2 regions of the Bradyrhizobium sp. PMVTL-01 genome follow, and region 2 is predicted to be linked to the other one. Evidence: riboswitches for the same ligand, from Rfam matches in the RefSeq annotation. Region 2 holds a riboswitch; the other holds the start of a gene.
The links. A riboswitch is a leader RNA that binds a small molecule or an ion and turns the genes downstream of it on or off. The one in region 2 is predicted to bind S-adenosylmethionine.
Positions count from the first base shown of each region.

Region 1: linked by a shared signal. The riboswitch ahead of metX (homoserine O-acetyltransferase MetX) and the one ahead of ACRQ5Q_RS39530 (O-succinylhomoserine sulfhydrylase) in region 2 are both predicted to bind S-adenosylmethionine.

Region 1 covers NZ_CP193982.1:7,815,103-7,830,038, forward strand. Annotated here, with positions in the region: gene clpB (ATP-dependent chaperone ClpB) at 1-1,916, opposite strand, end outside; gene ACRQ5Q_RS37645 (MOSC domain-containing protein) at 2,159-2,947, shown strand; gene ACRQ5Q_RS37650 (TIGR02594 family protein) at 3,096-3,740, opposite strand; gene ACRQ5Q_RS37655 (alpha/beta fold hydrolase) at 3,956-4,819, shown strand; gene metW (methionine biosynthesis protein MetW) at 4,968-5,630, opposite strand; gene metX (homoserine O-acetyltransferase MetX) at 5,632-6,834, opposite strand; SAM riboswitch at 6,920-6,999, opposite strand; gene ACRQ5Q_RS37670 (chorismate mutase) at 7,205-8,053, shown strand; gene hisC (histidinol-phosphate transaminase) at 8,088-9,185, shown strand; gene ACRQ5Q_RS37680 (prephenate/arogenate dehydrogenase family protein) at 9,182-10,120, shown strand; gene ACRQ5Q_RS37685 (DUF2125 domain-containing protein) at 10,225-11,409, opposite strand; gene ACRQ5Q_RS37690 (gamma-glutamylcyclotransferase) at 11,621-12,232, shown strand; gene ACRQ5Q_RS37695 (lysophospholipid acyltransferase family protein) at 12,229-13,002, opposite strand; gene ACRQ5Q_RS37700 (YdcF family protein) at 13,025-13,729, opposite strand; gene ACRQ5Q_RS37705 (cell division protein FtsX) at 14,055-14,936, opposite strand, start outside.
Region 2 covers NZ_CP193982.1:8,194,805-8,209,740, reverse strand. Annotated here, with positions in the region: gene phoU (phosphate signaling complex protein PhoU) at 1-231, shown strand, start outside; gene phoB (phosphate regulon transcriptional regulator PhoB) at 254-961, shown strand; gene ACRQ5Q_RS39570 (GcrA family cell cycle regulator) at 1,069-1,581, opposite strand; gene ACRQ5Q_RS39565 (aspartate aminotransferase family protein) at 2,035-3,243, shown strand; gene argF (ornithine carbamoyltransferase) at 3,243-4,166, shown strand; gene ACRQ5Q_RS39555 (Hsp33 family molecular chaperone) at 4,304-5,311, shown strand; gene apaG (Co2+/Mg2+ efflux protein ApaG) at 5,373-5,765, opposite strand; gene ACRQ5Q_RS39545 (OpgC domain-containing protein) at 5,992-7,230, shown strand; gene ACRQ5Q_RS39540 (SGNH/GDSL hydrolase family protein) at 7,230-8,009, shown strand; gene ACRQ5Q_RS39535 (SGNH/GDSL hydrolase family protein) at 8,022-9,014, shown strand; gene ACRQ5Q_RS39530 (O-succinylhomoserine sulfhydrylase) at 9,054-10,241, opposite strand; SAM riboswitch at 10,316-10,395, opposite strand; gene ACRQ5Q_RS39525 (2'-deoxycytidine 5'-triphosphate deaminase) at 10,553-11,611, shown strand; gene ACRQ5Q_RS39520 (hypothetical protein) at 11,697-12,749, shown strand; gene ACRQ5Q_RS39515 (MATE family efflux transporter) at 13,105-14,550, shown strand; gene ACRQ5Q_RS39510 (hypothetical protein) at 14,547-14,936, opposite strand, start outside.

The DNA.
Region 1 (14,936 bases), 380 kb from region 2:
ATGTATTCGGACATGTCGAGGCGGACCATCGCGGTCTCGTCGTTGAACAGGTACTCGGCGAGCGCTTTCGTCAGCTCGGTCTTGCCGACGCCGGTGGGCCCCAAGAACATGAACGAGCCGGTGGGGCGGTTCGGGTCCTGCAGGCCCGCGCGGGAGCGGCGCACGGCGGTCGCGACCGCACGCACGGCCTCGGCTTGGCCGACGACGCGGGTGCCGAGCTGCTCCTCCATCTTCAGGAGCTTCTCCTTCTCGCCCTCCAGCATCTTGTCGACGGGCACACCGGTCCAGCGCGAGACCACCTGCGCGATGTGGTTGGCGGTGACCGCCTCCTCCATCATCTCGCCGGAGTTCTCCTTGGCCTCGATGTCCGCGAGCTTCTTCTCCAGCTCCGGAATGCGGCCATAGGCCAGCTCACCGGCCTTCTGGAATTCGCCGCGCCGCTGCGCATTGGCGAGCTCGACGCGAAGTGCGTCGAGGTCGGCCTTCAGCTTCTGGGCGTTGGAGAGCTTGTCCTTCTCCGCGCTCCAGCGCGACGTCAGCGCCGCCGATTTCTCCTCGAGCTCAGCCAGCTCCTTCTCGAGCGATTCGAGACGGGTCTTGGAGCCGAGATCGCTTTCCTTCTTCAGCGCCTCCTGCTCGATCTTCAGCCGGATGATCTCGCGATCCAGCGAATCCAGCTCTTCCGGCTTGGAATCGACCTGCATCTTCAGCCGCGCCGCCGCCTCGTCCATGAGGTCGATCGCCTTGTCGGGCAGGAAGCGGTCCGTGATGTAGCGGTTGGACAGCGTCGCGGACGCAACAAGCGCGGAATCGGCAATCCGCACGCCATGATGCTGCTCGTACTTGTCCTTCAGTCCGCGCAGGATCGAGATGGTGTCCTCGACCGAGGGTTCGCTGACGAAGATCGGCTGGAACCGCCGCGCCAGCGCCGCATCCTTCTCCACGTGCTTCTGGTACTCGTCGAGTGTGGTCGCGCCGATGCAGTGCAGCTCGCCGCGGGCGAGCGCCGGCTTCAGCAGGTTCGACGCGTCCATCGCGCCGTCGCCCTTGCCCGCGCCGATCAGCGTGTGCATCTCGTCGATGAACAGGATGAAATTGCCGTCGCTCCCGGTGACTTCCTGGAGCACGGCCTTCAGCCGCTCCTCGAACTCGCCGCGGTATTTCGCGCCGGCAATCAGCGCACCGAGGTCGAGCGACAGCAGCTTCTTGTCCTTCAGGCTCTCCGGCACGTCGCCGTTGACGATGCGCAGCGCGAGGCCTTCCGCGATCGCGGTCTTGCCGACGCCGGGCTCGCCGATCAGGACGGGATTGTTCTTGGTCCGGCGCGAGAGCACCTGGATGGTCCGGCGGATCTCCTCGTCGCGGCCGATGACCGGGTCGAGCTTGCCGTCGCGCGCAGCCTGGGTGAGGTCGCGGGCATACTTTTTCAGCGCGTCATAGGCGTTCTCGGCGGTCGCGGAATCCGCGGTCCGGCCCTTGCGCAGCGCCTCGATGGCAGCGTTGAGATTTTGCGGGGTGACGCCGCCCTTGGCGAGGATCGTGCCGGCCTCGCTGGTCTTCTCCAGCGTGAGACCGAGCAGCAGCCGCTCGACGGTGACGAAGCTGTCGCCGGCCTTCTCGCCGGCCTTCTCGGCGGCGTCGAAAGTGCGGGCGAGCTCGGGCGCGAGGTAGATCTGGCCGGCGCCGCCGCCGGAAACTTTCGGCACCTTGTTGAGGGCCTCCTCGGTCGCCTTCAGAATCGCACGGGAATTGCCGCCGGCGCGGTCGATCAGACCGGCCGCGAGACCCTCATTGTCGTCCAGGAGAACCTTCAGCAGGTGCAGTGTGGAAAACTGCTGATGCCCCTCGCGCACCGCGAGCGACTGGGCGGACTGGATGAAGCCCCTGGAGCGTTCGGTATATTTGTCGATGTTCATGTCGTTGTCTTTCCCTCGGCCTGCCCCCGGGGCCCTCAAAGGCACCCCAAATGGCATCTTCATTGGGTTTCCGATTACCGCATTGACGTTTCTCAACCGGTATCGGTCGTCGTGGACCGGCGTGGCCGCCAGCCCGAGGCAAATGTGGGAAGCGGGTTGTGGATGCGAAAGAGGCCACTTCACAATTTCGTGCGCTGATTGGCTGGCTTGGCGCCAGCAGGTCGAATCCCCTAAGTAGCGGCATGACAGCCAGCCAGACCGCCGAAATCGCCTGCCTCTACCGCTATCCGATCAAGGGCCTGACAGCGGAGCCACTACCCCGAGTCCGCTTGCGGCGCGGGGAGACGCTGCCCGCCGACCGCCGCTATGCCATCGAGAACGGCTCGAGCGGGTTCGATCCCGAGGCACCCGAATGGAAGCCGAAAATCCTGTTCCTGATGCTGGCCCGCAATGAGCGCCTGGCCTCGCTCGACAGCCGCTTCGAGGACGCGACCAACCGCCTGACCATCCGCAGGGACGGCCAGATCGTCGCCAGCGGCGATCTCGAGACCGCCGCCGGGCGCGCCGCCATCGAGGCCTACTTCACCGAGAACTTCCAGCCGGAGCTGAAGGGCCCGCCGAAGGTGCTCTCGGGCCGTGATCACAGCTTTTCCGACCTCGCCCGCAAGGTCCTGTCCATCATCAACCTCGACAGCGTCCGCGCCATCGAGGCCATGCTCGGCGGCACTGCCGTGCATCCGCTGCGCTTCCGCGGCAATCTGTACGTCAAGGGCTGGCCGGCCTGGTCCGAGCTCGACCTCGTCGGCCAGACGCTCGCGATCGGCGAGGCCAGGCTCAAGGTGGTCAAGCGCATCGTACGCTGTCCGGCCACCAATGTGGACCCGGTGACGGCCAAGCGCGATCTCGAGATCCCGCCGACGCTCTCGCGCCATCTCGGCCACATGGATTGCGGCATCTATGCCGAGGTCGTCGCCGACGGCGAGATCGGGGTGGGCGATGCGGTTGCGGTGGAGCAGCCAAGGTTGGTGTGAACCGATGTCGACTCAACATCCTCCGTCAGTGCGAGCGCGGCGAAGCAATCCAGAGATCTATCCGCCGAGGCAGTCTGGGTTGCTTCGTCGCCCGCGCGAAATTGCTTCGCAATTTTGCGCGGGCTCCTCGCAATGACGGGGTGAGGCCTCAGTTCGGCATCACATAGGCATAGATCCGGCCGCGCGAGACCGGCGCCTCGCGGACGCGGTTGCCGCTGTTGCCTGAGATCATGACCGGATTGCCCTGCGCATCGATGCCGGTGATGATGCCGACATGGCCGCCGCGGCGGCCGCGCGACATCACCGCGATGGCGCCGACCTGCGGGCCGGAGACGCGCGTGCCGTAATGCGCGAACGAGTTCGCCATGTCCGAGCCGGTGCCACGATGGCCGGTGTGCTCCAGCACCATGTTCATGAAGCGCGCGCACCACAGGCTGCCGCGCCCGGTCGGATTGCCGCCGAGATAGCGGCGCGCCTCGGACACGACGCCCCAACCGCCGCCGAAGCCGGCGCTCATGCCAGCACCGCCGGCGTTGGCATTCGGATCGTAGCTGGCATGCGTGTCGGCGAAGGAGCCCGCCTGCAACTGTGCCGCGCTGCGCTCGAAGCGCGAGCTGCTTGCATGATCGCGATAGTGATGATGTCTGGCGTGGTGCGCGTGAGTGTGCCGCTCTGCGCTGTGACGATGATGCGGCCGCGCCGAGGCCGGAGAAACCAATGCGGCAACCGCCGCGAAGAAGACCGCCAGCGCGACAACACAACGCGACAGGCGGAACGCAAACAACTCAAACATTCTTCATCCTTCGTTGACACCCCTCTTTCCCGTCGGCCCGTGTGGTGGCCGACATCCGCCGGGGCGTAAAGCTTCCGGATGTGGCGAGAAAAAGACGCAACGTCGGCGAATAGCTGCGATGATTTTGCGCCGGTGCTGGTGCGAAGCTGCCGCATTGCGGACATCAACATTAACTGCGATCCTGCAAAGGCGTCTTGAAGAGAGGGAAACAGTTAATGCCCCACGCCACGACTTGGGATGACGTCCGCATCTATTTCGAAGAGGCGGGTCGGGGAACGCCGATTATTTTTCTGCACGAGTTCGCGGCCGACTATACCAATTGGGAGCCGCAAATGCGCTACTTCTCGCGCGGCCACCGTTGCATCACCTATTCGGCGCGAGGCTACACCCCGTCGGACGTGCCTGACGGCGAGGTCTACACCTACACGCATTTCTACACCGACGCGCTGGCCGTGCTCGACCATCTCAAGATCGAGCGCGCGCATCTCGTCGGGCTCTCGATGGGCGCCTACTCCTCGCTCCAGATCGGCCTGAACGCGCCGCATCGCGCGCTGTCGATGACGCTGGCCGGCGTCGGCTCCGGCTCCGAGCTCGAGAATCTCGAGGCCTGGCGCAAGCAGTGCCGCGCCAATGCCGAGCAGTTCGAGACGCTGGGCTCTGCCGAGGTCGCCAAGGTCACGCGCGAGGCGCCGAGCCGGATCCCCTTCCTGGTCAAGGACCCGCGCGGCCATGCCGATTTCTACGCCGCGCTGGCGCGGCACGATGCGAAGGGTTCGGCCAACACGATGCGCGGCTTCCAGGGCGGCCGGCCCTCGATCTACACGATGGCGGATGCGATCGCCAAGGTGGCGACGCCCGCGCTGATCATCTGCGGCGACGAGGACGATCCCTGCGTGGGAGCGAGCCTGTTCCTGAAGAAGCACCTGCCGGCCGCAGGACTCGCGATGTTTCCGAAGTCGGGCCACGTGCTCAATCTCGAGGAGCCCGCGCTGTTCAACGAGAGCGTGGAGCGATTCGTGACGCTGGTTGAGGCGGGACGATGGCCGGTGCGTGATCCGCGGTCGCTGGCGGCGCATTAGAGCGAAGGCGCCGCCAGGTATTCCGTCATTGCGAGCGCAGCGAAGCAATCCAGAGTCTTTCCGCGGACGCATTCCGGATTGCGTCGCTGCGCTCGCAATGACGGAGGACAGACCTCAGCTCCTCATATTGAGGAGCGCGAACGGAAGGCTATTTGCCCCCGCCGCGGCTGAGTAGAAACACGCCCTGCTCGCCGAACATGTTCCACACCCACCAGGGCAGGTTCAGCGGCACCGGGCGGCCGTAGAGATCGAGCGCCACGGCGCGCTCCATCTTGACGTTGATCGCGTCGCAGAGCTCGACGAAATCCTTGATGGTGCAGAAGTGGATATTGGCGGTGTCGTACCAGGTCGCGGGCAGGTTCTCGGTGCGCGGCATATGGCCGCCGATCAGGAGCTGCAGCCGCATCTTCCAGAAGCCGAAATTCGGGAACGAGACGATGGCGCGGCGGCCGATGCGCAGCAGATTCTCCAGCACCACCTTCGGCTGCCGCGTCGCCTGCAGCGTTTGCGACAGGATCACGTAGTCGAAAGCGTCGTGGGGGTAATTGACGAGGTCGGTGTCGGCGTCGCCCTGCACCACCGCAAGGCCCTTGGCGACGCAACGGTTGACGCCCTCGCGCGACAGCTCGATGCCGCGGCCATCGATGCCGCGGGCCTCGAGCAGTTGAAGCAGGTCGCCGTCGCCGCAGCCGACGTCGAGCACTTTCGAACCCGGCTTGACCATCTCGGCCACCAGCAGATGGTCGGCGCGAACCTGGCCGGACTGCCCGGCCGCAACGCCGCCGAGCGGCAGCACTTCCTGCACTGACATCCTAGCCACCACAGCCATTCAATCCGCGCGCCTTGCCGGCCGATTGCAGGAAGGCGCGGGAGATGTCGAAAAACTCGGGCACGTCGAGCAGGAAGGCATCGTGGCCGCGATCGGTCTCGATCTCGGCAAACGACACCCGCGCGCTCGAGGCGTTGAGCGCATGCACCAGCGCACGCGATTCCGAGGTCGGAAACAGCCAGTCGCTGGTGAAGGAGACGACGCAGAAGCGGGTCTTGATGCCTGCGAACGCCTTTGCCAGCACGCCGTCATGGTCGGCGGCGATGTCGAAATAGTCCATCGCGCGCGTCAGGTAGAGATAGGAGTTGGCATCGAAGCGCTCGACGAAGGACGAGCCCTGGTAGCGCAGATAGGACTCGACCTGGAAGTCGGCGTCGAACGAGAAGGTCGGCAGGTCGCGATCCTGCATGCGCCGGCCGAACTTGCGATGCAGCGCGGCGTCGGAGAGATAGGTGATGTGCGCCGCCATCCGCGCCACAGCGAGGCCGCGATGCGGATGGATGCCGCGATCGGCATAGCCGCCATTGTGCCAGTCGGGATCGGCCATCACGGCCTGGCGGCCGAGCTCGTGAAACGCGATGTTCTGCGCCGAGTGTCGCGTCGAGCAGGCGATCGCGAGCGCGGAGAACACCCGGCTCGGATAGGCCGCGGTCCATTGCAGCACCTGCATGCCGCCCATCGAGCCGCCGACCACAGCGAACAACGTGTCGATGCCGAGCCGGTCGATCAGCATCGCCTGCGCGCGGACCATGTCCGGAATGGTGATGACGGGGAATTCCAGACCCCACACCTTGCCGGTGGCGGGATTGATCGAGGCGGGCCCGGTCGAGCCCATGCAGCCGCCGATCACATTGGAGCAGATGATGAAGTACCTGTCGGGATCGAGCGGGCGGCCCGGGCCGACCAGGGTCTCCCACCAGCCGGGCTTGCCGGTGACGGGATGCACATTGGCCACGTGCTGGTCGCCGGTCAGCGCATGGCAGATCAGGATCGCGTTGGAGCGGTCGGCGTTGAGCTCGCCATAGGTCTGGTAGGCGATCTGGAACGGGGAGAGATCGACGCCGCAATCGAGCGGCAATGGCTGCTCGGCGCCGAAATGCGCGATGAGCGAGCTCGGGTGATCCACCTCATGCGACCGATCGTCGGTACTGATCGCCGGGCTCGGAATCGACTTGACGACAACCATCATCGACCTCGTTTGCGACTGCCGCTCGACTGTCGCTGACATCAGGCCATGAAAAACCCGGCCTGAACGATAGGTTCGGCCGGGATCGGAAGCGTCCCCGGCCTGTTTAGCGAGTTTTTTAACGTGGCTGCAAGCCGGCCGGCTCAAATGACCACGGAACAGGCAAAAACCTACCGGCTTGGGCGGTTTTCGTCAAGTCGCGGTCCGGATCAGCCAAATTCGTCCCTGCCTCGCCGGCCGAACAGGCCGTCATTTCTCTTTGCTTTCGTCGCCCTGACTGCCTAATCAGGACGTCGATCGCAGCGGATCGGACCCTACCAGTCTCTTTGGCCGGCCCGCATTGGAACGCCTCTCAACAGTCCTGTCAGATATGTCCCAACGTCCGCCCGCGCCACCATCACTGCAGGAATTGCGCAAGGAGATCGATGCGATCGACGAGAGCATGCATCGCCTGCTGATGCAGCGCGGCGACATCATCGACCGCCTGATCCAGGTGAAGCAGACCCAGGAGGTCGGCTCGGCCTTCCGCCCGGCGCGCGAGGCCTCCATGATGCGCGAGATCGTGCAGCGTCATCGCGGCATCCTGCCGCTCGACACCGTCGAGAGCATCTGGCGCGTCATCATCTCGACCTTCACCTATGTGCAGGCGCCGTTCTCCGTGCACGCCGACATCTCGGTGAGCGAGCCCGCGATGCGCGATTCGGTCCGCTTCCATTTCGGTTTCACGGTGCCCTATGTCGCGCATTTCAGCGCGCAGGCTGCGGTCGAGGCGGTGGCGAAATCCAAGGGCGACCTGGCGCTGGTCTCGGCGACCTCCAGCCGCACACCGTGGTGGCTGGAGCTGGAGGCAGAAGGCGCACCGAAGATCATCGCGCGGATGCCCTTCGTCGAGCGCGCCGACCATCCGGCCGCGCTGCCGGTGTTCGCGATCTCGCGCGTCGCCGACAGCGCCCTGGTGACCGAGGTCGAGACATTCAGCGTGCGCGTATCAGGGTGGAATGCCGAGGTTGCGCGCACCCTGTCGCCGCTGGCCGACATCGTGGCGGTGCCCGACACCGCCTTCGACGGCGCGGCGCTGCTGGTCTCGGTCACGGCTGCGAGCAGCATCGACAAGATCAAGGCTGCCCTGATCGAGGCGGGGGCCTCGGTGCGCTCCACGGCCCTCGTCGGCAGCCACGCAACGCGCTATACGGTGGCCCCGACCGGGTCGAAATCGTAAATCGCGTACCGCCTAAGCCACTCCGGAGTTGAAGATGTCCCGCCCCGTGCCGAACCCCGGCATTCTCGATATTGCGCCCTACACGCCCGGCAAGACCCCGGTGCCGGAGCCGGGCCGCAAGGTGTTCAAGCTCTCGGCCAACGAGACGCCGTTCGGGCCCTCGCCGAAGGCGATCGAGGCCTTCAAGCGCGTGGCGGATCATCTGGAAGACTACCCCGAAGGCACCTCGCGCGTGCTGCGCGAAGCGATCGGCCGCTCGTTCGGACTCGATCCGAACCGCATCATTTGCGGCGCCGGCTCGGACGAGATCCTCAACCTGCTCGCCCACACCTATCTCGGCCAGGGCGACGAGGCGATCTCCACCAACCACGGCTTCCTGGTCTATCCGATCGCGACCATGGCGGTCGGCGCCAGGAACGTGATCGCCGAGGAGACCAACCTCACCTGCAACGTCGACGCCATCCTCAAGGTGGTCACGCCGAAGACGAAGCTGGTCTGGCTCGCCAATCCCAACAACCCGACCGGCACCTACATTCCGTTCGACGAGGTCAAGCGCCTGCGCGCCGGCCTGCCCTCGCACGTGCTGCTGGTGCTGGACGCCGCCTATTGCGACTACGTCTCGCGCAACGATTACGAAATGGGGATCGAGCTGGTCGCGACCACCGAGAACACCGTGGTGACGCACACCTTCTCCAAGATCCACGGCCTCGCCGCGCTGCGCGTCGGCTGGATGTTCGGGCCCGAGCACATCATCGACGCGGTCAACCGCATTCGCGGTCCCTTCAACGTGTCGACGCCGGCGATGTATGCCGCGGTCGCCGCGATCGAGGACACCGGCCATCAGGGGATGTCGAAGCAGTTCACCGAGACCTGGCGCAACTGGCTGACCGAGGAGATCACCAAGCTCGGCCTGAGGGTGACGCCGAGCGTTGCCAATTTCGTGCTGATCCACTTCCCGACCGACAACGGCAGGACCTCGGACGACGCCGACGCCTTCCTCACCAAGCGCGGCCTCGTTCTGCGCGCGCTGAAGAACTACGGCCTGCCGCATTCCCTGCGCATGACCATCGGCACCGAAGAGGCCAACCGCCTCGTCGTCGATGCCTTGCGCGAATTCATGGCCGGCAAATGAGCGCGAAACCGCATTTCCAGCGCGTCGCGCTGATCGGCTTCGGCCTGATCGGCGGCTCGATCGCGCGCGCTGCGAAGCTCCAGGGCCTGGCTGGCGAGATCGTCACCACCGCGCGCTCGGAGAGGACGCGCGCGCGGGTGATCGAGCTCGGCATCGTCGACCAGGTGGTGGCGACCAATGCGGAGGCCGTCAAGGACGCCGACCTCGTTATCCTCTGCATTCCTGTCGGGGCCTGCGGGCCGGTGGCGCAGGAGATCGCGCCGCATCTGAAGCCGGGCGCTGTCGTCTCCGACGTCGGCTCGGTCAAGGGCGCGGTGGTCAGGGACATGGCGCCGCATCTGCCGCAGGGCGTCCATTTCGTGCCGGCACATCCGGTCGCGGGCACCGAGCATTCGGGGCCGGATTCCGGCTTCGCCGAGCTCTTCATCAACCGCTGGTGCATTCTCACGCCGCCGGAGGGTACCGACACTGAGGCCGTCGCTCACTTGCGCGCCTTCTGGGCGGCGATGGGCGCCAAGGTCGAGGTGATGACGCCGGATCATCATGACCTCGTGCTCGCGATCACCAGCCATCTGCCGCATCTGATCGCCTACACCATCGTCGGCACCGCCGACGAGCTGGCGCAGGTGACGGAGTCCGAGGTGATCAAATTCTCAGCCGGTGGCTTCCGCGACTTCACCCGTATTGCCGCATCAGATCCGACGATGTGGCGCGACGTGTTCCTCGCCAACAAGGAAGCGGTGCTGGAGATGCTCGGCACCTTCACCGAGGATCTTGCCAAGCTGACCCGCGCGATCCGGCGCGGCGACGGCGAAGCACTGTTCGATCACTTCACCCGCACCCGCGCCATCCGCCGCGGCATCGTCGAGATCGGCCAGGATTCGGCGGCAGCAGATTTCGGCCGCCAGCACGGGCAGCTCGAGAAGAAGCCGTAGCCCCCTCTCTCCTCCGTCATTGCGAGGAGCGCAGCGACGAATCAATCCAGACTGTTTCCGACGAGAAAGCCTGGATTGCTTCGCTTCGCTCGCAATGACGAGAACTAATACAGCGGCGGGATCTGACCGACCTTGACCGGGCCGAGCAGCACGGCACCGTCGTCGAATTTCAGCGGGAAGCTGCGCGCCTTCTTGCCCTCGAGCGTGCTCTCGGTGCCGATCGAGTTGACGCCGGCCGCCAGGCCGGCATTGGCGTTCTGCTTGATGACCTTGCCGAGGCCGGGAACGGCGCGATCAAGCGCACCAAAGAGATTATTGAGGTCCTGCGACTTCACGCCGGGCGCGACGCGATCCAGCGTCGCCTGCGGTACGCCCTCTTCCAGCATCTTCTCGATCCCGAGTGCCGGGATCACGCGCTCGAGCCCGGTCACCGTCATCTGCAGCTCGCCGTCGAGTCGGCCATTGGGCGACAGGCCGAGCGTGCCGGCCGCGACTGCGATCATCTCGCCCTGCTGGATCCGCGACTGCAGGATCTCGATATGGCCGCCGGCGGCCTGGATCTCGCGGAAGCGCTGCGGCCAGGGCTTTGGCGTGAGGTCGGACAGGCCGGTGATCTTCGCCCGCGTGTCGGCCTCGAACGGCTCGGCGAGCAAGGGATGAACGCCCTGGATGCTGGCTTGCGCGACGTGGAGCACGGTCTCGATCACGGGATGATCGGCCGGCGAGCCGTCCGCAAGGCGCCCATGCAGCTCGATCTGCTTGGCGCGCGCGAGCGGCACCTGCATGCTGCCGTCGAGCCGGTTGATGTTGGGGTCGTCGAACACGAGAGAGGCGCGCTGCGGCACGGCCGGCAGGCCGACCACGCTGCTGCGCCCCTTGCTCCAGTTCACCACGAAGGTGTTTTGCGTGACGCCGTCGGTCAGCGTCGCCGGCGCCGAAAACTCGGCGATCACGAGCTTGGGATCGTAGACCTGGGCGACGACCAGGATGTTGTCGAGCCTGGCGGTGAACGGCGTCTTGCTGGCATTCTGCGAGACCAGGGCGACGCTGGCGCCGGAGCACTGGACCTCGAAGCGGAACGGGAAGCCCGCGATCGAGCGCTTGGCGCAATCATAGATGCGGCCGGACCTGGCCTCCTGCGCGCGCCAGGCGTCTGCGGCGACCTCGGCCTGCGACGCGGCATAGAACCAGAAGCAGGTCCACGCGACGGCGAGGATCAGCAGGAGAACGGGTGCGATGAAAAGGCCCCAACGGGAGCGGCGGCCTGTGGCAACGGTCATATCGGACATGCGGCGACCCTTTGGCCCCAGATTCAGGCAAATGTAAGCGGGACCGGCCCCCGACGAAAGGCCGAGAATCCGCTTCGCTTGGCGGCCCGGTTCTGCTAAAGCGCGACACGATTTGGAAACATCGTCGTCGCGCTTTAGCTCCTTGTTTGAGCATGGTCTTTGCGGAAAACCGCTTCACACTTTTCCGGATCATGCTCTAGCCGTGCCCGAAATGTCGGAAATCACCCTCCCCTCCGTCACCACAGCCAAGGGCGACCTCTGGGTGTTCGGCTACGGCTCGCTGATGTGGCGGCCGGGCTTCGAATTCGAGGAGCGCGTCCCGGCGCGGCTGGTCGGCGAGCATCGCGCGCTCTGCGTCTATTCCTTCGTGCATCGCGGCACGCCGGAGAAGCCGGGCCTGGTGCTCGGGCTCGACCGCGGCGGCGCCTGCCGCGGCATCGCCTTCCGCGTCGCCGAGAAGAACCGTGCCGACGTCGTCGCCTATTTGCGCGAACGCGAGCAGGTCACGTCGGTCTATCGCGAGGTGATGCGCTCGGTGTGGCTGGAGAATGATGCGCGCCAGCGCGTCTCGGCGCTCGCCTATGTCGTCGACCGCGGCCATGTGCAATATGCCGGCCGCTTGTCGCTCGCCGACCAGCATCGCCATGTCGTCCAGGGCCACGGCCAGTCCGGCGCCAACCGTGACTACGTGACGGCGACGGTGAAGGCCATCGAGGCCGAAGGCTTTCGCGACACGCAATTGCATCAGCTCGCGACGATGCTGCATGGTGAAGCGCATGCGCTGCACGCGCCGGCTCAGGCGGAAGATCGAGAGAACCGCTAACTCTCAGATGGCGCGTAGCTCGGGGCGATGCCGATCAACTGCTCCTGCTCTTTCCGCCCCGCTTCGACGAGGCGGGCGGTCGCCTCTTCGATCACCGTCTGCACGCGGGTGAGAAACTCGTCCTTCGGCAGGCCCGGCGGCAACGGATCGAGGAACTCGACCACCAGCGTGCCCGGATAGCGCATGAAGGTGCGGCGCGGCCAGAACAGGCCCGAGTTGAGCGCGATCGGCAGGCATTGCACGCCGCAGGACGAATAGATCTGGGCAAAGCCGGTCTTGTAGTCGGGCGGAGCGCCCGGAGCGCGGCGCGTGCCTTCCGGAAAGATCACGAGCTGCTTTCCACTGCGCACCGCCTCGCGCGCGCGCCGGGTCATGTCCAGCAGCGCCCTCACGCCGGCATTGCGGTCAATCGCGATCATCCCGGTCTTGACCAGGAACTGGCCGAACACCGGAATCTGCATGAGCTGGCGCTTGAGGATGAAGATCGGGCGGTTGAAGAAACCCGGCAGCACGAACGTTTCCCAGAACGACTGGTGCTTCGCTGCGATCACCAGCGGTCCCTGCGGGATCTTCTCGATACCCCGGAATTCCACCTTGATGTTGCAGACCACGCGCATCAAGAAAAGCGTCGCCTTCGCCCACCATTCGGCAACCGTGAGCATGGCACGCGGCGGCAAGGCGAAGGTCGGCAGCGCCACGAGCGCGAGGCAGACCAATACGGCATAGAACAGCACGTTGAACAAGAGCGAGCGCAGGAAAATCAGAAACATCGACGATCCGATTAATTGCCGGTCAGTTGGCCTGGGCAGTGGCGGGCCGCCTGGGCTGCTGACCTGCAGGCTGCTCCGATATCTCGGGTGAAAGGTCAATCCCGAAATCCTCCAGCCGCACCCTGAGTTCGGCCGCGATGTACTTGACATATTCGGACAAGAGCAACCGCAGGGTGGACGCCGAGGTCCACCACGGCTCCTCGCGCCATTTGTCGCCGACCACCGCGAACGGGATCAGCGTGGTCTGCGGCATCGCATGCGAGAATTCCACCAGCGCGCGCGGCATGTGGTAATTCGAGGTGACCACGATCAGCGACTTGAATCGTCGCCCCTCGGCCCAGCGCCGCGCCTCCGCGGCGTTGCCGCGGGTCGTGAGCGCGGTGCGGTCGAGGTCGACGCAGCAGGTCATGAAGGCCTGGTTCTCCGGCAGGGTCCGCGAGATGTCACTCGCCGTCGAGGTCGGATGCACACCGGAGATCAGCAACCGCTTGCCATAGCCCGCGGCCAGCAGCTCCATCGCATCCGACACCCGCGAGGAACCGCCAGTCAGGACCACGATGCCGTCGGCCTTGCGGTCCGGCGCGATCTCGGCGCCGCGCATCTGCGACAGGAACGCGACGAAGCCGGCCGCCGCGGCGACGAAAGCGAGCGCAATCGTCGACACGATTGTCGCGCGCAGCCAGCCGCGCGGCAGTTTCGGCGATCGATCGTCGGTCGGCGAGGTCATGCGATGCCGGTGATCCCTTCCTTGGAATGATTTTAGGACGTTTTGAGGCGAAGTGGAGTCCGGTTTGTTGAACGCTGCGTACGCAAGGGACGACGACTACTCTCTCCACATCGACGGTGTGCTCCCTCGCCCCGCTCCGGTCCGCCGAAGCCTTGGCGAAGGCGGATGCGGGGCCGCGACGAGTTTCGCTCGCGCTGAGAGGGCTGGGGTGAGGGGGACTCTCCGCGGGGACGAAGACAGTTGGACTCGCGGAGAGTCCCCCTCACCCGGAATCCGCGCTTGCAGCGCGCATTCCGGCCTGCAAGCGGGGAGAGGCGAAGAAACCTCAATCGATATCATTCAGCGTCGCGAACAGCGTCTGGCGCGAGGCGACGGCCGTAATGGCGCCGATCAGGACCGCCTGCACCGCAAGTACGACATAGCCGGACGGCCGCAGCGAGAAGGTGCCCAGCAAGGCCGCGAACTGGTCGCCGACCGGCGTTCCCGAGAACCAGCCGGCGACCGACTCGGAGAAGCCGAACACCAGCATGGCGGCGCCGCCGCCGATTACGCCGCCTTCGAGGCCGAGCCTGAGGAAATGCCGCAGGAAGCGGTTGGCGATGTAGCGGTCGCCGGCGCCGACGAAATGCAGCACCTCGACGATCGGACGGTTCGCCGCCATCGCGCCGCGGGTCGCGAACGACACCGAGATGATGGTCGCGATGATGACGAGCGCGAGGATGCCGAGGCCCGCGAGCACGGTGGCATTGGTCATCGAGCGCATGCGCTCGATCCAGGCGCGGTGATCGTCGACGCTGGCGCTCGGCGCCACTTGCGTCACGCGGGCGCGCAGGACGCCGAGATCGAGCGGCGTGCCCGGCCGCACCCGCCCGATGATCATGCGCGGCACCGGCAGATCGTCCATCGAGAGGCCGGTGCCGAGCCACGGCTCGAGCAGCTTGCCGCTCTCGTCCTTGCTGAACGGTTTGACCTCGACGATGCCGGGCTGCGCGCGCATCGCCTCGGTCACGGCCACGGTGTCGCGGTCGAGATCGCGCCCCGCTTGCGGACGGACCTGGATGGTGATCTCGCTTGCGACTTCCGACTGCCATTCCGCGGCGGAGGCGCTGACCAGCAGCACCGTGCCGGTGGTCATCGAGGCCAGGAAGGTCATGATGGCGACGACGGCGACCAGCGCGCGGCCATGGATCGAGGCGCGCGGCACGAT
Region 2 (14,936 bases):
GCCATCTGCACCTCGCTGTTCCGCGAACTCCTCACCTACATGATGGAGGATCCGCGCAACATCTCGTTCTGCATCCATCTGATGTTCTGTGCCAAGAACATCGAGCGGATCGGCGACCACGCCACCAACATCGCCGAGACCGTGTTCTACATGATCGAGGGTCAGGCCATCACCGACAAGCGGCCGAAGGGCGACATGACGACCTTCGCCACGACGGTCCCGAATACCTGAAGACTCAAGGAGCGACGAGCCGATGGGCGCACGCATCATGGTGGTTGAGGACGAGGAAGCTCTCACCGAGCTTCTCCGCTACAACCTCGAAGGCGACGGCTATGACGTCGAGACGGTGATGCGCGGCGACGATGCCGACACCCGCCTCAAGGAGCACATCCCCGACCTGATCGTGCTCGACTGGATGCTGCCGGGGCTCTCCGGCATCGAGCTGTGCCGGAGGCTGCGCACCCGTCCCGAGACCAAGCAGCTACCGATCATCATGCTCACCGCGCGTGGCGAGGAGAGCGAGCGGGTGCGGGGGCTTGCGACCGGCGCCGACGACTACATCGTCAAGCCGTTCTCGGTGCCCGAGCTGCTGGCGCGGGTGAAGGGCCTGTTGCGGCGCGCCAGCCCCGAGCGGCTCGCCACCGTGCTCGCCTATGGCGACATCGAGCTCGACCGCGAGAAGCGCCGCGTCGCGCGCTCGGGCCGGCCGATCGATCTCGGTCCGACCGAGTATCGCCTGCTCGAGTTCTTCCTCGAGCATCCCGGTCGCGTGTTCTCGCGCGAGCAGCTGCTCGACAGTGTCTGGGGCCGCGACATCTACATCGACGAGCGCACCGTCGACGTCCATATCGGCCGCCTGCGCAAGCTGCTCAATCTCGGCCGCGAGCAGGACCCGATCCGCACCGTCCGCGGCGCCGGCTACGCGCTCGACGATCGCTTTGCGAAGGCCGAGCAGACCTGAGAGCGGCTTCGAGCAAGCCAAACAAAAAGCGCGCCACGTGGCGCGCTTGTTTATGTCTCGGTTGTCGTCCCGGCCTCACGTCGGGACGAGGTAGTTTAAAGCCGTGCTCAGCGCGTGCCGGGCTTTGCCGGCGCGCGACGGCGGTCGGCCGCGGGCTGATACGCGACGCGCGAATGCTGGGCGCAGTAGGGCAGGCCGGAGAGCGCCTTGCCGCCGCAGAAGAAGAAATCCGGGCTCGAGGGATCGCCGACCGGCCAGTGGCAGGTCGCCTCGTTCAACTCGAGCAGCGACAGCCGCTGGCTCATCGGCACCACGTTGTCGTAGGTCACAGGCTCTGCCTCGACCTCGACCTCGAAGGCCTGCGCCAGCGCGGTGTTGCCGCGCGCAATCGGGCGGCTGACCCGCATCATGTGCTGAGCCGGGCGCGCCTTGCGCGGCCGGGGAGCTGCCGATGAGGGGCTCTTGGCGCGGCCCGACAGGCCGAGCCTGTGCACCTTGCCGATCACGGCATTACGGGTCACGTTGCCGAGCTCGGCTGCGATCTGGCTGGCCGACAATCCGGCCTCCCAGAGCTTTTTCAGCTGCTCGACGCGATCGTCGGACCAGGTCAAAACCGTCATTGCACCCTTTCCCTCGCCGTGCGGCTGCCGTCCTGGCGCCTCGCGGCGAATGCCTAAGCCTCGAAAAACCCGTGCCGCCAGAATCCCTTAAGGCTCGCCGGGCGTAACCAGAACGCCCGAACGTTTACGCCGGTACATGAGGACTTAGAGGATCAGAACTGCTGCACGAGATGTCGTATCTGACAAGCCAAACGCTACAATATGGCGTGACTCACGCGCAAGAGTCAGCCGACTCGCTTCCACATGTTCCGTGGCAAAAACCCCGCAAATCCGGCACCGCAAGACTACGGATTCAGCGTTTCCCGGGGCTTTCAGGCGGCATTGACACCCGTTCTACCCGGCATAAGATAGTGCCACGTGCCGCCCTTAAAAGGCGGCACGTTTCGTTTTCCGGGCCGGTTGATGGTGCGCTGCGTGAGCGCTTCAGGCCGTCCGCAACATCAAGTGATCGTCATGACTGACAGCGCCGCGCCGCATTTGCTCCCCGTTTTCGCCAGGGCCAACCTCGGTTTCGAGCGCGGCGAAGGCTGCTGGCTGATCGCGACCAATGGCGAGCGCTATCTCGATTTCACCTCGGGCGTCGCCGTCAACGCGCTCGGCCATGCCCATCCCGCGCTGGTCAAGGCGTTGCAGGAGCAGGCGACCAAGCTCTGGCACATGTCGAACCTGTTCCAGAGCCCGGACGGCGAGAAACTCGCGGCGCGTCTGTGCCAGGAAAGCTTCGCGGACTTCGTGTTCTTCTGCAATTCCGGCGCCGAAGCGCTGGAAGGCGTGATCAAGCTGGTCCGCCATCATCACTTCTCCAAGGGCCATGCGGAGCGCTACCGCATCATCACCTTCGAGGGCGCCTTCCACGGCCGCACGCTGGCGACGCTCGCTGCGACGGGATCTGCAAAATATCTTGAAGGGTTCGGCCCGCCGATGGACGGCTTCGACCAGGTCCCGCATGGTGACATCGAAGCCGTCAAGAAGGCGATCGGTCCGCAGACCGCCGGCATCCTGCTCGAGCCGATCCAGGGTGAGGGCGGCGTGCGATCGTCGACGCCCGCCTTCCTCAAGGCGCTGCGTCAGCTCTGCGACGAGAAGGGCCTGCTGCTCGCCTTCGACGAGGTGCAGACCGGCATGGGTCGCACCGGAGATCTGTTCGCGCATCGGCGCACCGGCGTCACACCTGACGTGATGTCGCTCGCCAAGGCGCTCGGCGGCGGCTTCCCGATCGGCGCGGTGCTGGCCACCGCGGAGGCGGCAGCCGGCATGGGGCCCGGCTCGCACGGCTCCACGTTCGGCGGGAATCCGCTGGCGATCGCGGCTGCCAATGCCGTGCTCGACATCATGCTCAAGCCCGGCTTCTTCGACCACGTGCAGAAGATGTCGCTGCTGCTCAAGCAGAAGCTCGCCTCCGTGATCGACCGTCACCCTGACGTCGTCAGCGAGGTGCGTGGCGAGGGCCTCTTGATCGGCATCAAGGCCGTGGTGCCCTCGGGCGATCTCGTTGCGGCCTTGCGCAATGAAAAGCTGCTCACGGTCGGCGCCGGCGACAATGTCGTGCGCTTCCTGCCGCCGTTGATCGTCACCGAGGCCGAGATCGAGGACAGCGTTGCGCGGCTGGAGCGCGCCTGCGCTGCGATCTCGTCCAGTCAGACCAAGCGGGCTGCAAGCTGATGAGCAAGTCGCCGAAGCACTTCCTGGACATCAACGAGCTGCCGTTGTCGGAGCTCAAGAGCATGCTCGACGCCTCCGCCGCCATGAAGGCGAAGCAGAAGGCGCAGCAGCCGGTGAAGCCGCTCGAAGGCAAGACGCTGGCGATGATCTTCGAGCGTCCCTCGACGCGCACCCGCGTCTCGTTCGACGTCGCCATGCGCCAGCTCGGCGGTGAGCCCATCATGCTCACCGGCGCCGAGATGCAGCTCGGCCGCGGCGAGACCATCGCCGACACCGCGCGCGTGCTGTCGCGCTATGTCGATGCCATCATGATCCGCATCCTCAACCATGAGGCGCTGCTGGAGCTTGCGGCGAATGCGACCGTGCCGGTCATCAACGGCCTGACGCGGCGCTCGCATCCCTGCCAGGTCATGGCGGACCTCATGACCTATCAGGAGCATCGCGGCCCGATCGAGGGCCGGACGGTGGCCTGGACCGGCGACGACAACAACGTGCTGGCCTCCTGGGCGCATGCCGCCGAGCGCTTCAAATTCCAGCTCAATGTGGCAACGCCCCCGGAGCTCGCGCCGAAGAAGGCGATGCGCGACTGGATCAAGGCGACGGGCGCGCCGATCGTGCTCGGCTCTGATCCCGAGGCCGCCGTGAAGGGCGCCGACTGCGTCGTCACCGACACCTGGGTGTCGATGGGCGACAAGGAAGGCGAGCACCGTCACAACGTGCTCAAGCCCTATCAGGTCAATGCGAAGCTGATGTCGCTGGCCAAGCCCGACGCGCTGTTCATGCACTGCCTGCCGGCCCATCGCGGCGAGGAGGTCACCGACGAGGTGATCGACGGCCCGCAATCGGTCGTGTTCGACGAGGCCGAAAACCGCCTGCACGCGCAGAAGGGCATTCTGGCTTGGTGCTTCGACGCGGTGAAGTAGCGGCGCGGTCGCGTAATATTGGATCGTCATCCTGACTTTCGTCAGGACGACACGGAATTTGTACTCGCGTGCACGAGATCCGATCGCCGGAACACACCCCCTTCCATTCCCGGCTCTCCGACCCCAGATAAAGCGCCATGGTTTTCCAATCCCCTGACATGAAAACCGGGCCTGAAGGCCCGGTCCGCGCGCCATCAGCGGTTCCGGTCGACGACGCCGTGCTGCCTTACGAGGTCGACGCGCTCGACGTGCGCGGTCGCCTGGTGCGGCTTGGCCCTGCGCTCGACGACATCCTGACCAAGCACGATTATCCAGCGCCTGTCGGCAAGCTGCTCGGCGAGGCGATCGTGCTGGCGACGCTGCTCGGTTCGGCGCTGAAATTCGAGGGCCGCTTCATCCTGCAGGCCCAGACCGACGGCCCGGTGTCGTTCCTGGTCGTCGACTACAAGGCGCCGGATCATCTGCGGGCCTATGCCCGCTACGACGCCTCGCGCGTCGGCACGGCGAAGGATTCCGGCACGCTGCTCGGCCGCGGTCATCTTGCGATGACCATCGATCAGGGCCCCGACATGAGCCGCTACCAGGGCCTCGTCGCGCTCGACGGCGGCAGCCTGGAAGATGCCGCCCACGAATATTTCCTGCGCTCCGAGCAGATCCCGACCAAGGTGCGCCTCGCCGTCGGCGAGGAGTGGCGCTCGAGCGACGGCGGCAAGCATCGCTGGCGCGCCGGCGGGATGCTGATGCAATTCCTGCCGAAGGCTCCCGAGCGCGCGCGGCAGGCGGACCTGCATCCCGGCGATGCGCCCGAAGGTGTCGAGGCGCACAGTGTCGCCGAGGACGACGCCTGGGTCGAGGCGCGCTCGCTGATCGAGACCGTCGAGGACGTCGAGCTGATCGATCCGGAGCTCTCCGGCGAGCGGCTGCTCTATCGCCTGTTTCACGAGCGTGGCGTACGCGTGTTCAAGCCGCTGTCGCTGAAGGCGCAGTGCTCCTGCTCGCGCGACGCGGTCGCGTCCATGCTGAAGAGCTTCTCGCCCGACGACCGCGCGGCGATGGTGAAGGACGACAAGGTCGTCGTGACCTGCGAGTTCTGTTCGTCGGTCTACCAGTTCACGCCGCACGAGGCGGGCGTCGAGGACGCGTAAGTCCATCCTCCGTCATTGCAAGCGCAGCGAAGCAACGACGATGTGGAGGTACGGCACGGTGCTAATTCAACACCCGCTTGTTATCCGGGCTGTCTAGCGAGAACGTCGGCACGTCGATCTCGAAGCGCTCGCCGGTTTCGCTGACCATCTGGTAGCGGCCGGTCATGAAGCCGGATGCGGTCGTGAGCGGCACGCCGGAAGTGTATTCGAACCGCTCGCCGGGGGCGAGCGTCGGCTGTTCGCCGACCACGCCCTCGCCCCTGACCTCCTGCTGGCGACCGGTGGCGTCGGTGATGATCCAGTGCCGCGTCTTGAGCTGCACCGTCTCGTCGCCGGAATTGGTGATGACGATGGTGTACGACCAGAAATAGCGGGAGCGGTCGGCCGACGACTGCTCCGGAACAAAGTTCGGCTCGACGGTCACTTCGATCTGGCGGGTCACGGCGCGGTACATGGCTGCCATCATACCGAAATCCGGCGTCGGAACCAAACCCCGAGGCGGTTTTGGCGACATCGTGCCGCCAGAATTGGCGAGGAAGTACACCCCAAGGAAAGAATCCCCAAGGGATGACATCCCCAGGGGGGAGACACCCCCATGTGATCCGGCCGCTTTGCGAGATGACGGCCGGACCGGTACACTCCTTCAACGTCGCGATTTGGGTGAGGGTTTTTAGGCCCCGATGACCATTGCCGACCAAGTGACGGGATCGAGCATCGCAGGAACCGCCAAACCTGCGGAGCCGCGTGCAGCCGCCATCACGCTGCCCGCCATCGGCGAGCGCGAACTCCGCCTTGACCTGTTCCGTGGGCTGGCGCTGTGGCTGATCTTCATCGACCATCTGCCGACGAGCCTTTTGACGTGGTTCACGATCCGCAATTACGGCTTCAGCGACGCCACGGAGATCTTCATCTTCATCTCCGGCTACACCGCCGCCTTCGTCTACGGCCGCGCGATGCTGGAGGGTGGCGTCGTCATCGCTACCGCCCGCATCCTGCGGCGGGTCTGGCAGATCTACGTCGCGCACGTCTTCCTGTTCACGATCTTCCTCGCCGAGATCTCCTACGTGGCGACCCGTTTCGAGAACCCGCTCTACACCGAAGAGATGGGGATCATGGACTTCCTCAAGCAGCCCGACATCACCATCGTGCAGGCGCTGCTGCTGCGTTTCCGTCCCGTCAACATGGACGTGCTGCCGCTGTATATCGTCCTGATGCTGGCGCTGCCCGTGATCCTGTGGTCGATGCGCTGGAAGCCCGACGTCACGCTCGGCCTTTCCGTCGTGCTCTACGCGGTGACCTGGGAATACGATCTCTACTTCTCCGCCTATCCGAACGGCTTCTGGGCCTTCAATCCGCTGGCCTGGCAATTGCTTTTCGTCTTCGGTGCATGGTGTGCGCTCGGAGGTGCGCGGCGCATGTCGCGTATTTTAGCGTCGCCGGTAACGATGTGGATCTCGATCGCCTATATCGTGGCGGCGTTCTACGTGACGCTGACCTGGTATCTGCCGCACCTGTCCCATCTGATGCCGAAGCGGCTCGAGCAATGGATGTATCCGATCGACAAGACCGATCTCGACGTTCTGCGCTTCACGCATTTCCTGGCGCTGGCCGCGCTCACGGTGCGCTTCCTGCCGCGCGACTGGCCGGGCCTGAAATCGCAGTGGCTGCGACCGCTGATCCTGTGCGGCCAGCATTCGCTCGAGATCTTCTGCCTCGGCGTCTTCCTCGCCTTCGCCGGCCATTTCATCCTGGCCGAGGTCTCCGGCGGCGCAGCCATGCATGCGCTGATTAGTCTCTCCGGAATCCTGGTCATGTGGGGCGTTGCCTGGGTGATTTCGTGGTACAAGCGCGTGGCTGACAAGAGCGGTGCGAAAACCAAAAACGCCGTCGGCAACGCCGATCTGGCGGGAGGAGGCTGATGAAGGCGAAGGTTCTCCTGAGCCTGATCCTGCTATGCGGTGGCCTCGCCGCGCCCCAGGCGCGCGCGGACGATGCTGCGCCTGCCGCTGCCGCCGCGCCCGCAGCCTGCGAATTGCCGTCTTATCTCCTCACCAGCGAAAGCCAGCTTCCCAAGGTTGCCGAGGCCGTCAAATCGGGCAAACCGCTGGAAATCCTGGTCATCGGCAGCCGCTCGACCACGATTCCGGCCTCCGAGGACGCCTCCTATCCGGCGCGCATGCAGGCCATCTTGAAGGAGAAGCTGCCACCCTCGGAGGTCGTGCACGTCTCCGTAGAAATACAGAGCAAGAAAACAGCAGAGGAGGCGGCCACCACCTTCGTTAAGCTGATGGAAGCAAAAAGGCCTACTTTGGTCATCTGGCAGACCGGGACCGTGGATGCTATCCGAGCCATCGATCCCGATGAGTTTCGCGGTGCTGTGACCGAGGGGGTTGCCGCGCTGCAAAATGCAGGGGCTGACGTCGTGTTGATGAATTTGCAGTACAGCCCGCGCACAGAGACCATGATCTCGGTGCCGCCCTATCTCGACAATATGCGGGTGGTGGCGCAGGAGCACGACATCCCGCTGTTCGATCGTTTCGCGATCATGCGGCAGTGGAATGACCAGGGTCAGTTCGACCTGTTCAGCCCGTCCCACGGGCCGGAGCTGGCGAAACAGGTCCATGATTGCCTTGGCCGGGCGTTGGCACAGTTCGTGTTTGACGCAGCCCATCTGGGGCCGGCCCAGCAGCAAAATTGAGGTCTAGCGTTAATGAGTTCTCTCCGCCCTTTTTGCCCGACGGCATGGCTGGCTATATCAGCGGCGGCAGCGCTGCTGTTGCTGACGCCGGTGTCGCAGTCGCGCGCGCAGGCGCAAGCCGCGCAGACGACGCAAGCGCCGGCGCAAACCGCTGATCCCGCTCCCGCCTCGCGTTCCCAGACCACGGGCGCCGTGACGTCCCCCGAGCAGCGTGGCATCACCGCGCGCGCCATCGACAAGGTCAAGCAGGCCGCCAAGTCTGCCGGCGATATCTTCAACCGCGTGCCATGCCTGCCGCCGAAGGGCGGCTCGAAGACGATGGGCTCGCTCCCTCATGTCGCGGCCAAGCTCGCGGCCGGCCAGCCCGTCGTGATCGTCGCGTTCGGCTCGTCGTCGACCGCCGGCTACGGCGCGAGCTCGCCCGATTTCAACTATCCGAACCGTCTCGCCGCACAGCTGCGCCGGCACTATCCGACCGCCGACATCACCGTCGTCAACGCCGGCGTGGGCGGCGAGGATGCGCCGGAGATGATGAAGCGCCTTCAGACGCAGGTGATCGACCTGCATCCGGACATGGTGATCTGGCAGGTCGGCACCAACGCCGTGCTGCGCAATCTCGATCCCGGCGATACCGCAAAACTGGTCGAGGACGGCATCTCCCGCATCCAGGCCGCCGGCGGCGCCGACATCGTGCTGGTCGATCCGCAATATTCGCCGGCCGTCAATCAGCGCAAGGAGAGCGCCGGCAAGATGGTGAAGCTGCTCGGCAAGGTCGCCGAGCTCCGCCACGTCGGCATCTTCCCGCGCTTCGAAGTGATGCGCGACTGGCACGAGAACCAGTCGATCCCGGTCGAGAGCTTCGTCATCGCCGACGGCCTGCACATGAATGACTGGGGCTACGCCTGCTTCGCCCAGCTGCTCGGCGACGACATCATCCGCTCCGTCGGGCAGATCAAGCTCGGGGTGAACGTGCCGGCGGATGTGAGGACGTATCGGCCGATGTGACGGCTCTTACCTGCTCCCGCCAGGGGAGGGCAAGGAAGATCACGCCTTCTCCAGCGCTGCGGTGATATCCTCGATCAGATCGTCCGCATGCTCCAGCCCCGCGGAGAAGCGGATGAAACCCTCGCTGATGCCGAGCGCGGCGCGGTCTTCCGGCTTGAGGCGCTGATGCGTCGTGGTGGCCGGATGCGTCACGAGGCTCTTGGCGTCGCCGAGGTTGTTCGAGATCTTCGCAAGCTTGAGCTCGTTGAGCACGCGAAACGCTGCCGCCTTGCCGCCCTTCACCTCGAAGCCGACGAGCGTCGAGCCGCCGCGCATCTGCTTCTTCACCAGCGCCGCCTGCGGATGATCGGCACGGCCGGGATAGACCAGGCGCGAGATCTTCGGATGGCTCGCCAGTACCTCGGCGACGCGCGCTGCCGTGTCGGTCTGCGCGCGCACGCGCACGCCCAGCGTCTCCAGGCCCTTGAGCAGGACCCAGGCGTTGAACGGCGAGATCGACGGGCCGGTCTGGCGCATGAAATTGTGCAGGTGCTCCGCGATGAAGGCTTCCGAGGACAGGATGATGCCGCCGAGACACCGGCCCTGGCCGTCGATGTGCTTGGTCGCGGAGTAGACGACGACGTCGGCGCCGAGCGCGAGCGGGCTTTGCCAGATCGGCGTTGCGAACACGTTGTCCACGACGAGGCGCGCGCCGCCGCTGTGCGCGATCGCGGCGATGCCGGGAATGTCGAGCACATCGAGCGTCGGGTTGGTCGGGCTCTCCAGGAAGAACGTCTTGGTGTTGGGGCGAAGTGCGCGCTGCCACTGGTCGAGATCGAGGCCGTCGACCAGCGTGGTCTCGATGCCGTAGCGCGGCAGGAGGTCCTGGATGACGTAGAGGCACGAGCCGAACAGCGCGCGGGAGGCGACCACGTGATCGCCGGCCTTCAGCGGTGCCAGGATCGCGGTCGTCACTGCGGCCATGCCGGTTGCCGCGGAGCGGGCGGCTTCGGCGCCCTCGAGCTCGATCATGCGGCGCTCGAACATCGCAATGGTCGGGTTGGAGTAGCGCGAATAGATGAAGCCAGGGTCCTCGCCCTTGAACCGCGCCTCGCACTCCTCGGCGCTGGCATAGACATAGCCTTGCGTCAGGAACAGCGCCTCCGACGTCTCGCCATATTGCGAGCGCAGGGTGCCGGAATGGACCAGGCGGGTTTCGGGGCGGTAGGCAGCAGGCGACTTCGACATAGGACCCTCCGACGTGACCATTGGAGCGAAAACGGTCACAAAAAAACCGGCCTGGATATCTCCACTGGCCGGGATCACAGAGGTCCCCGGCCTGTTTAGCGATTTATTTAACGTGGCTGCAAGCCGGCCGGCTCAAATCACCACGGGATAAGTGATGCTCATATTCCGCAATGCCCTTTCCGTCAAGGCGTCCATCGGCTAGCCCTGAAAGACTCGTATTTTCCGCATGTCCGAATGCTCTGACCCCAGATGAGGACCCCCGGTTGAGTTTCACGGTCGCCGCCGATGCCAATGGAATCCTGCCCGACCGCATGATCGCGGCGATGGCGGAGGCGGGTCTCATCCTGCCGGCCTACGACTTCGTCGAAAGCCAGATCCAGCCGGCGAGCCTCGATCTGCGTCTCGGCGACATCGCCTATCGCGTCCGCGCCAGCTTTCTCCCCGGGCCCGGCGCCACCGTCGCCGAGCGCATCGACGAATTGAAGCTGCACGAGTTCAGCCTCGCCGACGGCGCGGTGCTAGAGACCAACTGCGTCTACATCGTGCCGCTGCTCGAGAGCCTCGCGCTGCCGCCGGAAATCGTCGCAGCCGCAAATCCGAAGAGCTCGACCGGCCGGCTCGACGTCTTCACCCGCGTGATCGCCGACGGCACCCGCCGCTTCGACATGATCGGCGCCGGCTATCACGGCCCGCTCTATGCCGAGATCAGCCCGAAGACGTTTCCGGTGCTGGTGCGCGAGGGCTCGCGTCTCAGCCAGGTGCGCTTCCGCACTGGGGACGCCATCCTCAACGCCGACGAGCTCGATGGCTTGCACGCCGCCGAGCGCCTCGTCGACATCGCCGATGCCGATCTCTCCGGCGGCGTCGCCGTCTCCGTCGATCTCTCCGGCGAGAAAGGCAATGGCTTCGTCGGCTATCGCGCCAAGCGCCACACCGGCGTCGTCGACGTCGATCGCCGCGCCGGCTACGCCGTGGAAGATTTCTGGGAGCCGATCTCGGCCCGTCCCGACGGCAGCCTGATCCTCGACCCCGGCGAGTTCTACATCCTCGCCTCCAAGGAAGCCGTGCAGGTGCCGCCCGATTACGCCGCGGAGATGGTGCCGTTCGATCCCTTGGTCGGCGAATTCCGCGTGCACTATGCCGGCTTCTTCGATCCCGGCTTCGGCTATGCCGGTGCGGGCGGGCTAGGATCGCGCGCCGTGCTCGAAGTGCGCTCGCGCGAGGTGCCGTTCATCCTCGAGCACGGCCAGATCGTCGGCCGCCTCGTCTACGAGAAGATGCTGGCGCGCCCCGATGCGATGTACGGCCAGCGCATCGGCTCGAACTACCAGGCGCAGGGTCTGAAGCTGAGCAAGCATTTCCGGGTGTAATCCGGGCTACGACAGAAAGCGCCTCCGGTTGCGCCACTCCTCGCGCAATGACACACTCCCGCAAAACAACAAGCCGGGAGCGATCATGACCGCCGCAACTGACGCCGCGCAGGAAGCCGAATGGAAGCGCTGGCGCGCGGTCGCCGATCTCTACCACGCTTACTTCACCGGCCTCATCCTGACCGTCGTCACGCGCCGCGGCACTGCGGATGCGGCGGAGTTCGTGTTCCGTGTCTTCCGCCGCCAGCAGCAGGAGCGCTTCCTGCCGGGCTTGCAAAAGCTCGGGCTCAGCCATCTGCCGCCGGCGGTCGCCGCCGCGCAATACCACTATCTCTCCAACTGGATCGGCGGCGTGCATGTCGAATACATGTACGAGAGCGACCGCAAGGCCTGGATCCGCTATCCGCCGCCGCGGTGGATCTGGAAGGGCAGCGCGATCTGCGGCGTGCCGGGCGAGGTCAGCCGCGCGATGCTGCGCGGCTGGCACGCCAACAATGGCGTTGCGCTCGGCGATCTCCGCCTCGGCTTCGTCTGCACCAAGCAGAGCATCGACGGCCAGGACGGGCTCGAAGGCTACTATCACCAGTACGACCATCCGCTCGAGCCCGATCAGCGCCTGGTGTTCGCGCGGCATCTGGAGGCGCCGTTGTTCGATGCCAGGACCGCACCGGCATTGCCGGTCTCGAGCTGGCCGAAACCACGACTGGAAAAGGCCTATCGCAACTACGCGATGGAATATGTCCGCACCGCCGCGCCGGTGATGGTGCAGCAGCTCGGCCCCGAAGATGCCGGCTATCTCCTCCACCTCACCGGCAGGCTGATCGGCATGCAATATTTCGACGAGGTCGCCGCGGCGCTGTCGATGACCCGCGGTCGTGCGGGCGAGTTTGCATCGTTTCTCAATGCTCTGTTCGCCGCGCAGGATGATGCCGCCGAGATGACGCAGTCCGAAGGCGCGTTCGAACTCCGCCAACAGAACTGGAAACTGATGGACGACGTGCCCGATTATCACCCCGCCTGCGCAAAGGTGCTGGAGGGATTGTTTGAAGGGCTGGCCGCAGGTTGCGGACGACACATCGGCGTGCAGATGCGGCCGGCCGCGGGTGGCCGTCCGCCATTGGTCTGGACGATCGGGTAAGCGACAGTGTCGCCGTGCTTTGCCTCTGCCCGCGTGCGGGGAGAGGCCGGAATTTGCGACAGCAAATTCCGGGTGAGGGGGACTCTCTGCGAGTCCAGTTGCCACCGTCGTGGCGGAAGCGGCCCCTCACCCCAACCCTCTCCCGTAAGAACGGGGAGAGGGAGAGGAGGGAGAAGAGGGAGCCGCAATTCCACGCGCTGAAATGCGCTGCCGCAGGGCACGCCTGCATCAGGCGCAGGAGGAATCGGCGATTGCCGTGCTAACAAGCCTCTCGCTGCGCCTTTCGCGCGAACAAAGTCATTGGCACACCGAGTGATTGCCGCGCCGCAAATGGCGCCTGCGTCCGGGAGAGGACATGTCCGACATCGCCGAGATCCCGGTCGATGAGCAAGAGCGCCCGTTGCCGCCGCCCCCGCGCCCCGTGAGGAGCGCGCTGGTGGACGGGCCGATCCTGCGCACGCTGCTCTCCCTCGCCTGGCCGAACGTGATCGCGCTGTCGGCCGGCACCTGCACGGTGATCGCCGAGACCTCCTATATCGGCCGGCTCGGCGTCGAAGCGCTGGCCGCGATGGCGCTGGTCTTTCCGACAGTGATCCTCACCATGACCATGTCCGGCGGTGCCATGGGCGGCGCGGTCGCTTCCGCCATCGCACGCGCGCTCGGTGCCGGCGACCGCGAGCGGGCCGGCACGCTCGCCATGCACGCGATGCTGATCGGCATCAGCTTCGGCCTCGTCTTCATGCTGGGCATGCTGATCTTCGGGCCCAGGGTGCTCGAAATGCTCGGCGGCCGCGGCGATGTGCTGACGCATGCGATCGCCTACACGCAGGTATTTTTCGGCGGCGCCGTGCTGCCCTGGCTGCTCAACACCATGGCGGGCATCTTGCGGGGCACCGGCAACATGAAGCTGCCGTCGTTCCTCATCCTCAACTCGGCGGCCTGGCAGATCCTGCTCGGCGGCACGCTCGGCCTCGGGCTCGGCCCGGTGCCGCAGCTCGGCATGCGCGGCGTCGCGGCTGGCGCGCTGATCGCCTACACCATGAACATCTGCATCATGGGCTGGTACCTGTTCTCCGGCCGCGCGCGGATCGCACTGAAGCTGCGCGGCCTGCGCATCCAGTGGTCGATGTTCTTCGACATTTTCAAGGTCGGCGCCATCGCCTGCTTCTCCCCGCTGCAATCGGTGCTGACGATCTCGATCTTCACCCACATGCTGGCGAAGTTCGGCACCGCGATCCTCGCCGGCTACGGCGTCGGCGCGCGGCTGGAATTTCTGCTGACCTCGATCGCGTTCTCGTTCGGCATTGCCTGCGTGCCCATGGTCGGGATGGCGATCGGCGCCGGCCGCATCGCGCGCGCCCGGCGCATTGCGTGGATCGCCAGTGCCGCCGCCTTCGTGGCCGTCGGTGCACCGGCATGCCTCGTTGCGATCTTCCCCGATCTGTGGGTCAACATCTTCACCGACAGTGCGGCCGTGCGCGCGGCGAGCCATCAATATCTCTCGACGGTCGGGCCGTTCTACGCGTTCTTCGGCCTTGCAACGACGATGTACTTCTCCTCGCAAGGCGCGGCGAAGGTGATCGGCCCGGTGCTGGCGCAGACCGCGCGGCTGATCTACATCTCGGCCGCCGGCTGGTGGCTGCTGACGCATGAGGCCACCGCACAGAGCTTCTTCTGGCTGGCCGCGAGCTCGATGGTCGTGCTCGGCCTGCTGTCATGCTCCAGCGTGGTGCTGACGCGTTGGGGCCCGCGCGAGGGCAAGCCCGCGATCAGGCCGGCGCTGTCCGGCGCGACGGATTAGCGACGCCTGTGACGGCGATGACCGCCGCCGGCATTGGCAAGTCGCATCAATTGCGGGATCATCGCCATCATGTCGCCGCCACCGGAGCCGCCGAGCATGCCCATGATGTCGCCGCCGCCGATGCCGCCGAGCCCGCTCGGCATGTAGCCGCCCCCCATCATGCCGCCGAGGCCGCCGCCGCCGTTCTCCATCATGCGGCTCATCATCGGACCCATGGTCTGCATCAGCATGGCGAAGCGGCGCTTGCCCATCTTCGCCTTCATCATCTCCAGCATCGGCGCCATCTGGGTCATCATGTCCTGGCCACCGGCACCTCCGCCGCCGAGGAACTGCGCCTTCGCCGGCACGCTCGACATCGAAAACAGCAGCAGCACGACGGCCGCCTG